DNA from 3 places in the Embleya sp. NPDC056575 genome. Region 1 is predicted to be linked to each of the others. Evidence: riboswitches for the same ligand, from Rfam matches in the RefSeq annotation. Region 1 holds a riboswitch; each other region holds the start of a gene.
The links. A riboswitch is a leader RNA that binds a small molecule or an ion and turns the genes downstream of it on or off. The one in region 1 is predicted to bind cyclic di-AMP.
Positions count from the first base shown of each region.

Region 2: linked by a shared signal. The riboswitch ahead of ACFRCG_RS14435 (transglycosylase family protein) and the one ahead of ACFRCG_RS24430 (NlpC/P60 family protein) in region 1 are both predicted to bind cyclic di-AMP.
Region 3: linked by a shared signal. The riboswitch ahead of ACFRCG_RS34830 (NlpC/P60 family protein) and the one ahead of ACFRCG_RS24430 (NlpC/P60 family protein) in region 1 are both predicted to bind cyclic di-AMP.

Region 1 is NZ_JBHTVA010000031.1:35,649-40,423, reverse strand. Features, by position in the region: gene ACFRCG_RS24460 (hypothetical protein) at 1-42, shown strand, start outside; gene ACFRCG_RS24455 (uridine kinase) at 81-722, opposite strand; gene ACFRCG_RS24450 (DMT family transporter) at 832-1,152, shown strand; gene ACFRCG_RS24445 (TetR/AcrR family transcriptional regulator) at 1,149-1,688, shown strand; gene ACFRCG_RS24440 (TMEM165/GDT1 family protein) at 1,977-2,561, shown strand; gene ACFRCG_RS24435 (DNA-binding protein) at 2,574-3,050, opposite strand; cyclic di-AMP (ydaO/yuaA leader) riboswitch at 3,493-3,649, shown strand; gene ACFRCG_RS24430 (NlpC/P60 family protein) at 3,656-4,618, shown strand; gene ACFRCG_RS24425 (methyltransferase) at 4,741-4,775, opposite strand, start outside.
Region 2 is NZ_JBHTVA010000015.1:90,941-95,715, reverse strand. Features, by position in the region: gene ACFRCG_RS14450 (Tm-1-like ATP-binding domain-containing protein) at 1-874, shown strand, start outside; gene ACFRCG_RS14445 (phosphoenolpyruvate hydrolase family protein) at 876-1,739, shown strand; gene ACFRCG_RS14440 (EthD family reductase) at 1,816-2,151, shown strand; cyclic di-AMP (ydaO/yuaA leader) riboswitch at 2,347-2,534, shown strand; gene ACFRCG_RS14435 (transglycosylase family protein) at 2,535-3,260, shown strand; gene ACFRCG_RS14430 (nucleobase:cation symporter-2 family protein) at 3,318-4,730, opposite strand.
Region 3 is NZ_JBHTVA010000056.1:67,973-72,747, forward strand. Features, by position in the region: gene ACFRCG_RS34825 (LuxR C-terminal-related transcriptional regulator) at 1-310, shown strand, start outside; gene ACFRCG_RS34830 (NlpC/P60 family protein) at 393-1,472, opposite strand; cyclic di-AMP (ydaO/yuaA leader) riboswitch at 1,482-1,620, opposite strand; gene ACFRCG_RS34835 (hypothetical protein) at 1,990-2,346, shown strand; gene ACFRCG_RS34840 (PIG-L deacetylase family protein) at 2,366-3,085, opposite strand; gene pcrA (DNA helicase PcrA) at 3,276-4,775, shown strand, end outside.

The DNA of each region.
Region 1 (4,775 bases):
CAGGCGATGGACACCGCCGCGCGGCGACTGGCCCGCAAGTAGCACGATCGAGCCCGCCGCCCACCCCCCGGGCGGCGGGCTCACCCGGATCCGGCGACGGCCCCGGCCGGTGAGGCGGGCGATCCGGGCGGCACGAGCCTGCCGCTCGTACCGTCGACGCGCACATGGGGGCGCTCCCAGGGACGGTCGGCCGCCAGGTGCGCGGCCTCGGCGGTGCGCCACAACCGCCAGAACCAGGCGAGCCCGGGCCCGTCGCGCTCCAGCGTGCGGGCGGCGGCGGCCTCGGCCGGGGTGTCGACCAGGACGCGCAGCGCGGTGACCGTACCGAGTTCCCGGCGGGCCGCGCCGACGCCCTCCAGGATCACCACCGGGGCGGCCGGTATCTCCCGGTAGCCGCCGATCCGGTAGGCGGGCCAGTCGTAGATGTCGCACCGCGCCGCCTCGTGCCGCGCCAGCGGCGTCAACAACTGCTCGCGCAACCGCGGCAGCCAGCCGAAGAAGTCGCCGGGCCGGGCGAAGTCGTCCAACCGCACCACGGGTGCGCCGGGCAGGTGCGCGGCGAGCGTGTCGGCGAACGTGGTCTTGCCCGAGCCGCCGATCCCGTCCACCACGATCAACCGGGTCCGGCCGACGGACGGCGGGAGCGCCACGACACACGCGGCCAACCGGACGGCCGTCGCGCACCGGCGCGGATCGAGCCGTTCGGGCCGTTCGGTGGGCATCGGCGCAGCCTACCCACCACCACGACCGGGCGCACCGGGGCCGGCGACCGCGCACCTCGCTCCAGTACATTTGTACTTGTACATCTGTACAACTCGGTGGGGAGGGCGCATGGCCTGGTTGTTCCTGGGGTTGGCGATCTCGTGTGAGGTGATCGCGACCAGTCTGCTCAAGAGCACGGACGGCTTCACCCGGTTGTGGCCGACGCTGGCGTGCCTGGGCGGCTATGCCGGCGCCTTCTATCTCCTGACGCTCTCGCTGCGCCAGTTGCAGGTGGGCACGGCGTACGCGATCTGGTCGGGGCTCGGGACGGTGGCGATCGCCCTGGTCGGCGCGGTGTTCCTGAACGAGCCGATGACGCTGCTCAAGGCGTTCGGGATGGCCCTGGTGATCGCGGGCGTCGTGGTGCTCAACCTGGGTGGTGCGCATTGACCGCGACCCGGGACCCGGAGGGCCGGCGGTTGCGGATCGTACGCGGCGCCGTCCAGGCCATCGCCGAGGTGGGTGTCGGCAACACCACGCACCGCCTGGTCGCGGCGCGGGCCGAGGTCCCGCTGGGGGCGACCACGTACTACTTCGCGTCGCTCGACGACCTGGTCGCCGCGGCACTGGCGTACGCGTCGGCGGAGACGGCGCGGATGGTGGAGGACTGGGCGGCGCGGATTCGGGGCAGCGACGACGTGCCCGGCGTGCTCACCACGCTCACCGCCGAATACCTCGCGGACCGACCTCGGGCGCTGGTCGAGTACGAGTTGTATCTGGCGGCGGCGCGCAGCCCCGAGTTGCGCGGTTTCGCGCGAGCGTGGGTCGAGGGGATCGGCGGCTTCCTGGCCGACCGGTTCGGACCGCCCGCCGCCGTGGCGGCGGTCACGCTCCTGGACGGCACGATGTTGCAGGTGCTGACCCTGGGCACGCCGCTGGACGAGGAGCAACTGCGCTGGTCCCTGGCACGCTGCCTGACGTCGTGAGCCGGACCCGGGTCCGCGCGGCGACGCTCGGGCGGGTCGTACGCATGCGGTAGGGTCGCGGTCAGCGAAGGGGAGTAGCCCCGCGAACCGGTCGTCGACATGCTGGAGCCCTCGGGTTCCCGGTGGCCGGGCCCGATCATCACGGGTGGGCGAGACCTTCGGCCAGGCAACGACGCGTCCGCGAATCTCGCGGACGCACCCCGTCGTGCCGGGCCGAGTGGTCCTCCAATCCGCCGAGCGGCGCTTCGTGAAGACCCGGGGCCCGGCTCTCGTAGAAAGCCACCCGGAATGCACCTCGACCTCCTGGCGATCCTGACCGCCTTCGGGCTGATCTTCCTCGCCGAGCTACCGGACAAGACCATGTTCGCGTCGCTCGCCATGGGCACCCGCATGCGCCCGCTCTACGTCTGGTTCGGCACCTCGACCGCGTTCGCCGTGCACGTCGCGCTCGCCGTGGGCGCGGGCGGTCTGCTCGGCCTGCTCCCCGGTTGGATCGTCAAGCTCGTCTCCGCCGCGCTGTTCGGCTTCGGCGCGTTCATGCTGCTGCGCGGTGGTGCCGACGACGAGGACGCGGACGGCGGCGGCGCGCGGATCACCGGGTTCCGGGCGGTGTTCTCGACCGCCTTCATGGCCGTGTTCATCAGCGAGTGGGGCGACCTGACCCAGATCACCACCGCCAACCTGGCCGCCACCAACGGCACCTGGTCCACCGCGATCGGCTCGGTCGCGGCGCTGATGTCGGTGTCCGCGCTGGCGCTGCTCGCCGGGCGGTTCATCGCCAAGCGCATGCCGTTGCAGACCGTGCAGCGGATCGGCGGGGTGTGCATGCTCGGCCTGGCGATCTGGTCCCTGGTCGAGGTCTTCGCGGGCTGACCCGGTGGGCGCTCAGGCCTGGGGGGCCGGGTCGTCCTCCGACTCGGGCGTGGTGCGGCCGAGCAGGCGTTCGTAGCGCTGGCGGGCCGCCTGCGGGGTGCCCAGGCCCAGGCCGAAGGCGATCTCCTGCCAGGTCATCTCGCGCCCCCGGGCCATCCGGAGCAGCCCCGCCTCCAGGTCGTCCATCTCGCCCCGGGCCATCGGGATCAGGCTCAGCGCGGCGGTGATGTCGGCGTGGTCGACCGCCGGCTCGCCGTCGGCGGGTTGCGCGATACCGCTGAGCAGGAACGACACCAGCCGGATCGCCTCGTGCGGGCCGAGCATGTACGGATGCACCTGCCGGGCGCGCTGCTCGTCGGTGGCCGCGTGCCGCTCGGCGATCCGGAACAGGGAGGCGTGTACGCGCTGGGCCCGCGCCTGCTCGGGGTCGGGCGCGGTGAAGGGGTCGTGGGATTCGGGGGTCGCGGGAGTATCCGGAGTCGAAGACATGATCACAGCATGCCGGGACGCACGGATCGATGTCAATGGATCGTGTCGCACGATTCGTGGTGAACAACTTGTTCACATCTGCCGGGATGCGGGTGCGAGGCACGGCCGACCCGATGCCCGGAATGTGATGTAGCCCGCATGGATAAAACGGACATAAATTATATAGCCGACTTCGGGTTGCAATTCATTTCCGGTGGCCGACGACGGATCTCGACTATTTTCCGTTACCGCTCCGTCACGCCACTCTCCGAGATATGCCCTCGTCATCGCGGGTGCTTCCGACCGAAGCCGGCCGAGATGTCGCCTTTATTCCGCCTTTACACTCCGGGCAAACTCTGCGATTCGGTTGTGATCTCCCCATCGCATTGCCTACCTTTCTCGCCGATTCACCTTTCGGGTGAACCCTGCCGCCGGTACGCCGAATCCCGTCGCCGGCAGCGGGATGTCTACAGCGAAGAATCCGACGGGAGCGGGGGAACCAGGTGAATCGCCGTGGCCGGGATCGTTCCGGTGACGGCTAGGGGTGAAGTCGCGTGAAGCGACCGGGCTGCTCCAGTCCGAATCCGACAGCTCACCTCGTAGGCGACAGGAGAGGACCCCATTTCATGCTGTCCGCAAACGCTCGCCACCGAGCCGCCCGCCCCGCCAACGTCCGCCGCTTCGTCGCGGCGGTGGGCATCGCCGGCATGGGAGCCGTCATCCCGGTCGCCGGTGCCGGTGCGGCCCACGCGCAGGTCCCCACCACCGACCAGACCCCCACCGGCGCCTCCGCCGTGCTGTCGGCCACGCCGACCGCCGCGGTCGACAGTGCCCCGGTCCAGGCCGAGGTCGCCGCGCCCGCGGCCGCCACCGCCGCGGAGAAGGCCCGCTACCTGGTCCAGGCCGGTGACACGCTGTCCCAGCTCGCGCTGACCAACAAGGTCTCCGGCGGCTGGCAGAGCCTGTACCAGCTCAACCGCGACGTGCTCCCGTCCGGCCCGGACCTGATCGAGATCGGCCAGACCCTGCGGCTGACCGGCTCGGCGCCCGCGCAGCCCAAGGCGGAGGCCCCCGCCAAGCCGAGCATCCAGGTCCAGCCGAAGACCGCGGTCACCGGCACGACCGCGCCGAAGCCGACGAGCAAGCCGTCGGTCGACGTCGCGGCCAAGCCCGCCGCCAAGCCGGCCACCGGTGGCTCGAAGGGCAACCAGGCGCCCACCGGCGGTTCCTCGAACACGTCGAGCAAGGCCGCCCAGGCCGTCGCCTTCGCCAAGGCGCAGGTCGGCAAGCCGTACGTGTACGGCGCCACCGGCCCGAACGCGTACGACTGCTCGGGTCTGGTCCAGGCCGCGTACAAGGCGGCGGGCATCTCGCTGCCGCGCGTGACCAACGACCAGTTCGCCGCCGACCCGCACGTGTCGATCGCCAACCTGCAGCCCGGCGACCTGGTGTTCTTCTACTCGGGCATCAGCCACGTCGGCATCTACATCGGCGACGGCAAGATGGTGCACGCCGCCAACTCGCGCAAGCCGGTGGAGATCGCCTCGATCAACACCATGCCGATCGCCGGCGCGACCCGCCCGAACTGATCGCGCGACCCGGCCGCGGCGGCGCCCGGGTGACCATCGCACAGCAGTGGCAGTGGCAGCAGTGGCACGGCGCTGTGCCCCCGACCGTGGTCGGGGGCACAGCGCCGTCGCACGTCCGGTGCCTACTCCCGCGTGGGGCGCGGTCGGGCGGTGAGTA
Region 2 (4,775 bases), on a different contig from region 1:
GGTGTCCACGATGGCGGCGGGCGACGTGTCGCCGTACGTCGGCGCGGTGGACGTGACGATGATGTACAGCGTCGTGGACATCGCCGGGATCAACCGGCTCTCCGAACGCATCCTGGGCAACGCGGCGGACGCGATCGCGGGCATGGCCGGCGGCTACGCCGAGGACCGCGCGGCGGTCGCCGGGGTGACCGGCGAGGGCCGACCGCTGGTGGCCGCGACCCAGTTCGGGGTGACCACCCCCGCGGTGGACGCGGCGCGCGAGCGGCTCAACGAACTGGGCTACGAGGTACTGGTGTTCCACGCCACCGGGGCCGGCGGCCGGTCGATGGAGAACCTGGCCGAGGGCGGCTTCCTGGCGGGGGTCCTCGATCTGACCACCACCGAGTTGGCCGACGACCTGGTCGGCGGGGTGCTCAGCGCGGGGCCGCGACGGCTGACCGCGGCCGGGCGGATGGGCTTGCCACAGGTGGTCAGCGTGGGCGCGCTGGACATGGTCAACTTCGGCCCCCGCGACACCGTTCCGCCTCGCTTCGAGGACCGGCTGTTGTACGTGCACAACCCGACAGTGACGCTGATGCGCACCACACCGGCCGAAAACGCCGAACTGGGACGGCGGATCGCGGCCAAACTGATCGACGCGACCGGGCCCACCGCGCTGTACCTGCCGCTGCGCGGAGTCTCGGCGATCGACGTCGAGGGCGGACCCTTCTACGATTCCGACGCCGATACGGCGTTGTTCGACGCGCTGCGCGCCGGCCTCGACGGGACCGCCGTCGAGGTGCGCGAGGTCGCGACGGACATCAACGATCCGGCGTTCGCCAAGGCGGCGGCGGATCGATTGCACGAATTGATCACGAAGGGACACGTGGACTGAGATGAACGGACGCGAGGCGCGGGGCCGACTGCGCACGACGGTCGAGCAGGGCGGCGTCGTGATCGGCGCGGGCGCGGGCACCGGATTGTCCGCCAAGTGCGCCGAGGCCGGGGGTGTGGACCTGATCATCATCTACAACTCGGGCCGCTATCGCATGGCCGGCCGGGGTTCGTTGGCGGGACTGCTGCCGTACGGCGACGCCAACGCGATCGTGGTGGAGATGGCGGGCGAGGTGCTGCCGGTGGTGCGCAGTACCCCGGTCCTCGCGGGGGTGTGCGGCACCGATCCGTTCCGGATCATGCCGCACTTCCTGGACCGACTCGCGGCCATGGGCTTCGCGGGAGTGCAGAACTTCCCGACGGTCGGCCTGTTCGACGGTGTCTTCCGGCAGAACCTGGAGGAGACCGGGATGGGCTACGACCTGGAGGTGGAGATGATCCGGCTGGCGGCGGAGCGCGGTCTGCTCACGGCGCCGTACGTCTTCGACCCCGAGCAGGCCCGCGCGATGGCGGCGGCCGGCGCCGACGTGCTGGTCCCGCACCTGGGGCTGACCACCAAGGGCAGCATCGGCGCGACCACCGCGGTCACCCTCGATCAGGCGGTGGAGCGGGTGCAGGAGATGCGCGACGCGGCCGCGGAGGTCAACCCCGACGTGCTGGTGCTGTGCCACGGCGGGCCGATCGCCGAACCCGAGGACGCGGCGTACGTCCTGGCCCACACCACCGGCGTGGTCGGCTTCTTCGGCGCCTCCAGCATGGAGCGCCTGCCGACCGAGGTGGCCATCACCGAGCAGGCGCGGGCGTTCAAGAGCATCACTCCGAGTGGGGGCGTCGCCACGGCGGGCGACACTCCGGCCCATCCGTAACCCACGCCCCCGGCAGCCAACGCGTGGCGCAAGCGCACGTCCGTCCGTCCGACCATCACGAGCGTGAGGACCCGGCATGTACAAGTTGACCGTGCTCTACGGCCACCCCGACGACCCGGCGGCGTTCGACGCCTATTACTGGGACAAGCACGTCCCACTGGCGCGCACCATGCCGGGACTGACCGGCTGGACCATCGGCAAGTGCGAGCCGGATCCGTCCGGCGCGGAGCCGCCCTATTACCTGGTGGTCGCGCTGTACGCGCCCTCGCGCGCGGAACTCGAGGCGGTGCTGGATTCGCCCGAGGGGCGGGCCACGGTGGCCGATGTGCCCAATTTCGCGACCGGCGGCGCGACGTTCCTCTGGGACGAGGAATGGGTAGTGGTTCCGGTAGAGCTGCCCGCGACGGAATAGCCCGTCGCTGACGCACGCGTGACCACGCGGCCGCGCACCGCGTACGCCGGACCGTGACCTGCAAGGACGGCGACAAATCGGGCAAATAGGTGTTATTCCTCCCTATGGGGGACGTCACAAACCGCCCGAAATGTTTGCCAACCCGGCGAACCGGTGCGTAGCTTCGTGGTTGTTCGCACAAGCGAACTCCCCGGGCGGTACGCCGAATCCTGCCGCCGCCCGAGGGAAGCAGTCGATATCGACTGGCGGCAGGAGCGGGGGAACCAAGTGAGCCGACATCGGCACTGCCGATGCCTGGGGTGAAGCCATGCCTGTGACAGGCGAGGCCGGGCCAATCGTCCGAACCCGACAGCTAACTTCGTAGGCGCCCGACGAGGTAATCAATGACCTTCCGTGCCATCACCGCTCCGGTTCGTTCGCTCTCTCGTGGCCGTCGCGCCGGCATCGCCGTCGCCGCCGGTGCGGGTCTCGTCCTTCCCCTCGTGGGCATGGCGGGCAGCGCGAACGCCGCGACTTCGTCCACCTGGGACTCGGTCGCCCAGTGCGAGAGCACCGGCAACTGGAGCATCAACACGGGCAACGGCTTCTCCGGCGGTCTGCAGTTCACCCCGAGCACCTGGAACGCGTTCGGCGGCAGCCAGTACGCGGCCAGCGCCGCGCAGGCTTCCAAGGCGCAGCAGATCGCCGTCGCCGAGCGGGTCCTGGCGAGCCAGGGCCCGGGCGCCTGGCCGGTCTGCTCCGTGAAGGCCGGTCTGGGCAAGGGCGGCAACCCCAACGCCACGGCCGAGTCCTCGACCACCGGCAAGACCAAGTCCTCGGTCGAGCCGAAGGCCGCGCCGGCGTCCGAGGCCAAGCCCGCGACCGGCAACGCGCCGAAGCTCAACGTGCAGCCCAAGCAGGACGTCGCCAAGCAGGACGCGCCGAAGTCGGCCGCGACCGAGCGGGCGTCGGGCTCCGGCACCTACACCGTCAAGTCCGGTGACACGCTGTCCGCGATCGCGGCCAAGCTCGGTGTCAAGGGCGGCTACAAGGCCCTGCACACGGCCAACGCCGGTGTCATCGGCGACAACCCGAACGTGATCGCCGTGGGCACCAAGCTCGCCGTCTGATCCACCCTCACCACGTGGGCCCCGCCGAACACTTCGGCGGGGCCCACGTGCATGTGGTCATGCTCGGGTGGGCTGTTGGGCGGACTGGGCCGGCAACGTGACGGCGGGGTCGGTGGGTTCGGCGGGAGCCTTGCCGCCCGCGCGGCCGGTGTGGTTGAGCAGCAGGTTGAGCACGACCGCGATGATCGACCCTGCCGAGATGCCGGACTCGGCGATCATGGCGACCTTCTCCGGGAACGCGTGGTAGAAGTCCGGGAACGCGATCGGGAAGACGCCGAACGCCAGGGCGACCGCCACGATCAGCGCATTGGAGCCGGCGTTCAGATCGGCCTTGCCCAGAGTGCGGATGCCGGCCACCGCGACGGTGCCGAACAGGACCACGCCCGCGCCGCCGAGCACGGGCTGCGGGACCAGCGCGACCAGGCCGCCGACGATCGGCATCAGGCCCATCAGGACCAGGAAGCCGCCGCAGACCGCGACCACGAACCGGCTGCGGATCCGGGTCAGCGCGACCAGTCCGATGTTCTGCGCGAAGGCGGTGCAGGCAAAGCCGTTGAACACGCCGCCGAACGCGGTGGCCAGGCCGTCGGCACGCAGCCCGCCCGCGATGGTGCGGTCGTCGGCGGGTTTGTCCACCACCTCGCTCAGCGCGATGATGTCGGCCGTCGACTCGGTCATGCACACGATCATCACCACGAGCATCGACACGGTCACCGATACGTCGAACTGCGGTGCCCCGAAGGCGAAGGGCCGCGGCACCTCGAACACCGCGAGCCCGCTCAGCGCGTCCCCGTCCACCCGGTCGAACGGGATGGCCAGTAGCGTGCCGACGAGCAGCCCGAGCAGGATCGCGACGCGCTGCGCGAATCCGGTCAGCACCCGATGCAGGACCAGGATCGCCACCAGCGTCGCGGCGGCGAGGCCCAGGTTGGTCATCGAGCCGTAGTCGGCCGCCTTCCGGTCGCCGCCCTGCGCCCAGTTGCCCGCCACCGGCAGCAGGGACACGCCGATCAGGGTGATCACCGTCCCGCCGACCACCGGCGGGAAGAAGCGGACCAGTCGGCAAAAGACCGGGGCGAGCACGAAGCAGAACACGCCGGCGACGATGGTCGAGCCGAAGATCACCGGCAGTGTCGCGTCCTGCTTGGCCGCGGCCACCGCCAGGATCGGCGAGACCACCGCGAAGGTGACGCCGTTGACGAACGGCAGTCGCGAGCCGATCCGCCAGAAGCCGATCGTTTGGAGCAGCGTGGCCAGGCCCGCGATCAGCAGGCTCGCGCCCAGCAGCGTGGTCGTCTCGGCGGGGGGCAGGCCGAGCGCGCCGCCGATGATCAGCGGCGGGGCGGCGACGCCGGCGTACATGGTGGCCACATGTTGCAGGGCGCCGACCAGCATGCGCCCGGGCGGCAGGACCTCGTCGACGGGATGCGTGGTCGCCTGCGCGGATCTTCCGGTGATTTTCCAGCCCATGTCCGTGCCTCCACATGCGGGTGCCGTCGCGGGGACGGTCCGGCC
Region 3 (4,775 bases), on a different contig from region 1:
ACTGATCCGCGCGATCGGCCGGGTCGGCGAGGGCGACGCGGTGTTCTCGCCGCGCCTGGCGGGCTTCGTACTGGACGCGTTCGCGGCCACCGACGTGCCGCCGATCGACGAGGACCTGGACCGGCTCACCCAGCGCGAGCGCGAGGTGCTGCGGCTGATCGCGCGCGGCTACGCCTACAAGGAGATCGCCCGCCGACTGGTCATCTCGGTCAAGACGGTGGAGACCCATGTCTCCGCCGTGCTGCGCAAGTTGCAGTTGTCCAACCGGCACGAGCTGACCCGCTGGGCGACGGACCGGCGACTGGTCTGAGCCGGGCGACCGGCGACACGCGCGAAGGCGCCCTCCCGCGACGGGAGGGCGCCTTCGTACGTGTGACGGGGTCCGGCCGGGCCTAGCCGGGTCGGATGGCCGCGTAGAACGGCATCGAGTCGACCGGCGCCTCGGTCACGGTCTTGCCGGGACGCGGGGCGTGGATGATCTTGCCGTTGCCGATGTACAGGCCCACGTGCCGGTTGTCCGAGTAGAAGAACACCAGGTCGCCGGGCTGGAGCGAGCCCTTGGAGACGCGGGGACCGTCGTTGACCTGGGTCCAGGTCGTCCGGGTCAGGCGCACGCCCGCGGCCTTCCAGGACGCCTGGGTCAGGCCCGAGCAGTCGTAGGAGCCGGGGCCCTCGGCGCCGGAGACGTACGGCTTGCCGATCTGGGACCGCGCGAACGCGATCGCCGCCGCGGCCCGACCGGAGGCCGGCACGTTGGTCGTCGGCGTGGTGTCCTGCTTGTCCCGCGAACTGCGGTCGTTGGCACGCGTGTCGTTCGCGTGCTCGTCCGAGTCGAGGACTTCCTTCTTCTGCTGCTCGGTGAGCGTGTTCAGCAGCCGCTGCGCCTCGGCGAGCTTGGCCTGGATGTCGGTCTTGTTCTTGTTCAGGTCGGTGCGCAGCTTCTCCAGTTCCGCGAGCTGCGAGGAGGCCTCGGTGCGGTCCTGCTGGAGAACTCGGGCCTGCGCCGCGATCTGCTTCAGCTTGGCGGCCTGCTGGCCGTCGAGCTGGGACATCATCTGCGACTTCTGCAGGTAGCCCTCGGGGTCGCCGCTGAGCGCGAGCGAGAGGGACGGCGGGAGGCCGCCGCTGCGGTACTGGTTGGCCGCCAGGACACCGATCTGGTCGCGCAGGGCGTTCAGCGCGGTCTGTTCCTCGGTGATCCGGGCCTGGGTCTGGTTCGCGGTGTCCTGCTGCTTCTCGATCTGCTCCTCGACGCCGTTGGCGGCGTCGGTGGCCTTGATCACGTCGCTGTGCAGCTGGTTGACGCGGTCCTTGGTCTGCTGGAACGACTGCGCGGGGTCCGCGCTCGCGGTGCCGGCGAAGGTCATCACGCCGGTCATCGTCGCGGCGGCCGTAACGACGGTCGCGGCGGTACGCACGGCGGTGCGCGGCTTGGGCTTGCGGTGTTGCCCGGGTCGACGTTGGGACGCCACTGGTGGCGGGTCTCCTTCCTCGGCCGCCTACCGGGTTAGCTGACGGGTTCGGGCGGAAGAAGGCGCCCTACGGTGCCGGAGCACCGATTCACCCCAAGGGACTGCGAGGGTCCCCGGTTCCGGCTTCGTGTCGCGGCGACCGTGGTTGCCCACCGTCACCGAAACCCGTCACCGAATTCGGCGGAGGCGATCGTGTCGACCGGGTGGCCGACCTCGAGCCGATCGCCTGCCGCAGAACACTAGTCACACGCGTGTCAGGACCATCACCATTGGCCTTCACATTGCCAAAACTTTACCAATGTCGCCGTTTCCATCTCCGCGTATCACGGGAGATGCACCCGGATTCCCTAAAGTCGATCTTGATCCGTTTTGGCGATCTTTAATGGCATTCGACCGATGGTGAGGCGTGGATCGCCGCCGGCTAGGCTGCCGGACGGCGGCCGGGGGTCCGGCGTGGGCGCCGAGAACGCCGCGGCCGGGTACCCGCCGGGCGACGATCGACGAGGGGTTGTACGACGTGGACGTTCTGCGGCAGATCCTGCTGGTGCTGCACATCGTGGGCATCGCGGCCCTGCTCGGCGGCTTCCTCACCCAGATGTCCGCGCTGCGCACCGGCGACGTGCGGATCGTGCCCGCGATGACGCACGGCGCGCTGACCATGCTCGTCACCGGCCTGGCCCTGGTGGGCGTGGTGCGGTCCGGACTGGACCGGGACGTGGACACCGCCAAGATCGGTACCAAGCTCGGCATCCTGTTGGTCATCCTGCTGCTGGTGTGGGGCAACCGCGCCGCGGAGCGGGTGTCCGCGCGCGTCCTCGGCGCGATCGGCCTGCTGACCGTGGCGAACATCGCCATCGCCGTGATGTGGACCTGAGCCGCCGATCCCGCCGCCGCTAGCGGGTGTCCACCACCCGGAACACCTCGGCCATACGTCCGGCGCCCAGGTCGAACCGCGCCGCGTTGCCCTCCAGCATCGACACGACGTGCTCGCGCAGCTCCGGCAGATGGCCCGTCTGGCTCTCGTGCGACAGCAGCGCCGCGATCTTGCGCTCGAACACCTCCGTCACGTCCACCGCGTGGTTCGGTGCCGCGGTCGGCGACAGCCAGGTCTCCGGCACCGTCCACTCCTTCAGCCCCTCCGCCTCCAGCAGCTCGGGGTGGGCGAACGGGTTGCGCGCGTCCGGATAGATCGCCCGCATCGCCGCCTCGCCGGCCTCCAGGTGATCGGGGTGGCTGGGCGCCAGCCGGGCCCAGTCCCGCTCCGGACTCGGGATCACCATGCGCTGCGGGCGCACCTGCCGGATCACCCGGCTGATGTCGCGCCGCAGTTCCATGGAGACCGCCACACGCCCGTCGGGATACCCCAGCCAGTACAGCTGCCGCACCCCCACGTGCGCCGCCGCCGCGCTCTGCTCGGCCCGCCGGATCCCGCCGATCTCCGACCGGGGCACCGCCGGATCGAACCCGCCCGCGTCCCCGTCGGTGACCAGGCAGTAGCTCACCTCGATGCCCGCCTCGGTCCACGTGGCGACCGTCCCCGCCGCCCCGAAGTCGATGTCGTCCGGGTGCGCGGCCAGCACCAGGACCCGCTCCACGTCGCGATCGTCCAGCACGATGTACTCCCTTGATCCGACTCGATCCGACCCGCTCCGACTCCATCCGCCGGCCGGGCGACCCGTGATCGGCCCGATCCCGGTCGACCCGATGTCCGACGGCGCGAAGATGGTTGTCGGCGCAATGATCCCTGCCCGCCGACACCGGCCGGGCACGACCCGCCCGACACCCACCTAGACTCGGGGAACGATGAGCAGCCTCTTCGACGACATCCCCCTGCCCGGTTTCGACACCGCGGCCAAGAAGTCCCCCGCCGGCTCCGCGGACGAGATCCCGCTGCCGCCCGAGCCGGACGAGAACCACGTCTACGGCCTGCCGGAGGACTATCCGGACGACCTGTACGAGGGGCAGTACGCGCCGCCGCCCGAGCCGCGCGACGCCTACTACCGCAACGGCGCCGCGCGCCCCGTGGTGGACCCGGCCCGGCTGCTCGACGGGATGAACCCGCAACAGCGCGCCGCGGTCGTGCACGAGGGGTCCCCGCTGCTCATCGTGGCGGGCGCGGGCTCCGGCAAGACCCGTGTGCTGACCCACCGCATCGCCCACCTGCTCGCCTCCCGCCACGTGCACCCCGGCGAGATCCTGGCGATCACCTTCACCAACAAGGCCGCCGCCGAGATGCGCGAGCGGGTCGAGGCGCTGGTCGGGCCGCGCACCAAGGCGATGTGGGTGTCCACCTTCCACTCGGCCTGCGTACGCATCCTGCGGCAGCAGTACAAGAAGCTCGGCATGAGCTCCTCGTTCTCCATCTACGACTCGGCCGACCAGCAGCGGCTGATGGCGATGGTCTGCCGCGACCTCGACCTGGACCCGAAGAAGTTCCCGCCGCGCAAGTTCAACGCGCAGGTGTCCAACCTCAAGAACGAGCTGATCGACCACGAGGACTTCGCGGCCAAGGCGATCAACGAGTCCGAGCGCATACTGGCGCAGGCCTACACGATGTATCAGGAGCGGCTGCGCCAGGCCAACGCGCTCGACTTCGACGACCTGATCATGACCACGGTGCACCTGCTCCAGGCGTTCCCGGACGTCGCGGAGCACTACCGGCGGCGCTTCAGGCACGTGCTGGTGGACGAGTACCAGGACACCAACCACGCGCAGTACACGCTCGTGCGCGAACTGGTCGGCGGCGCGGCCGGCAGCGGCCCGCGCCTGACGGTGGACGGCGAGTTGGTCAATCCCGCCGAGGCCGGGCTCGTCGGGCTCGAACCGGCCGAGTTGTGCGTGGTCGGCGACGCGGACCAGTCGATCTACGCCTTCCGCGGCGCGACCATCCGCAACATCCTCGACTTCGAGGCCGACTACCCGAACGCCACCACGATCCTGCTGGAGCAGAACTACCGCTCCACGCAGACCATCCTGAGCGCGGCCAACGCGGTGATCGAGCGCAACAGCAACCGGCGCGCGAAGAACCTGTGGACCGACGCCGGCGCCGGCACCCCCATCGTCGGCTACGTCGCGGACGACGAGCACGACGAGGCGCAGTTCGTCGCCGACGAGGTGGACCGCCTCACCGACGCGGGCCACACCAAGCCGGGACAGGTCGCGGTGTTCTACCGGACCAACGCCCAGTCCCGCGTCTTCGAGGAAGTCTTCATCCGGGTCGGCCTGCCGTACAAGGTCGTCGGCGGCGTGCGCTTCTACGAGCGCCGCGAGGTCCGCGACGTGCTCGCCTACCTGCGCCTGCTG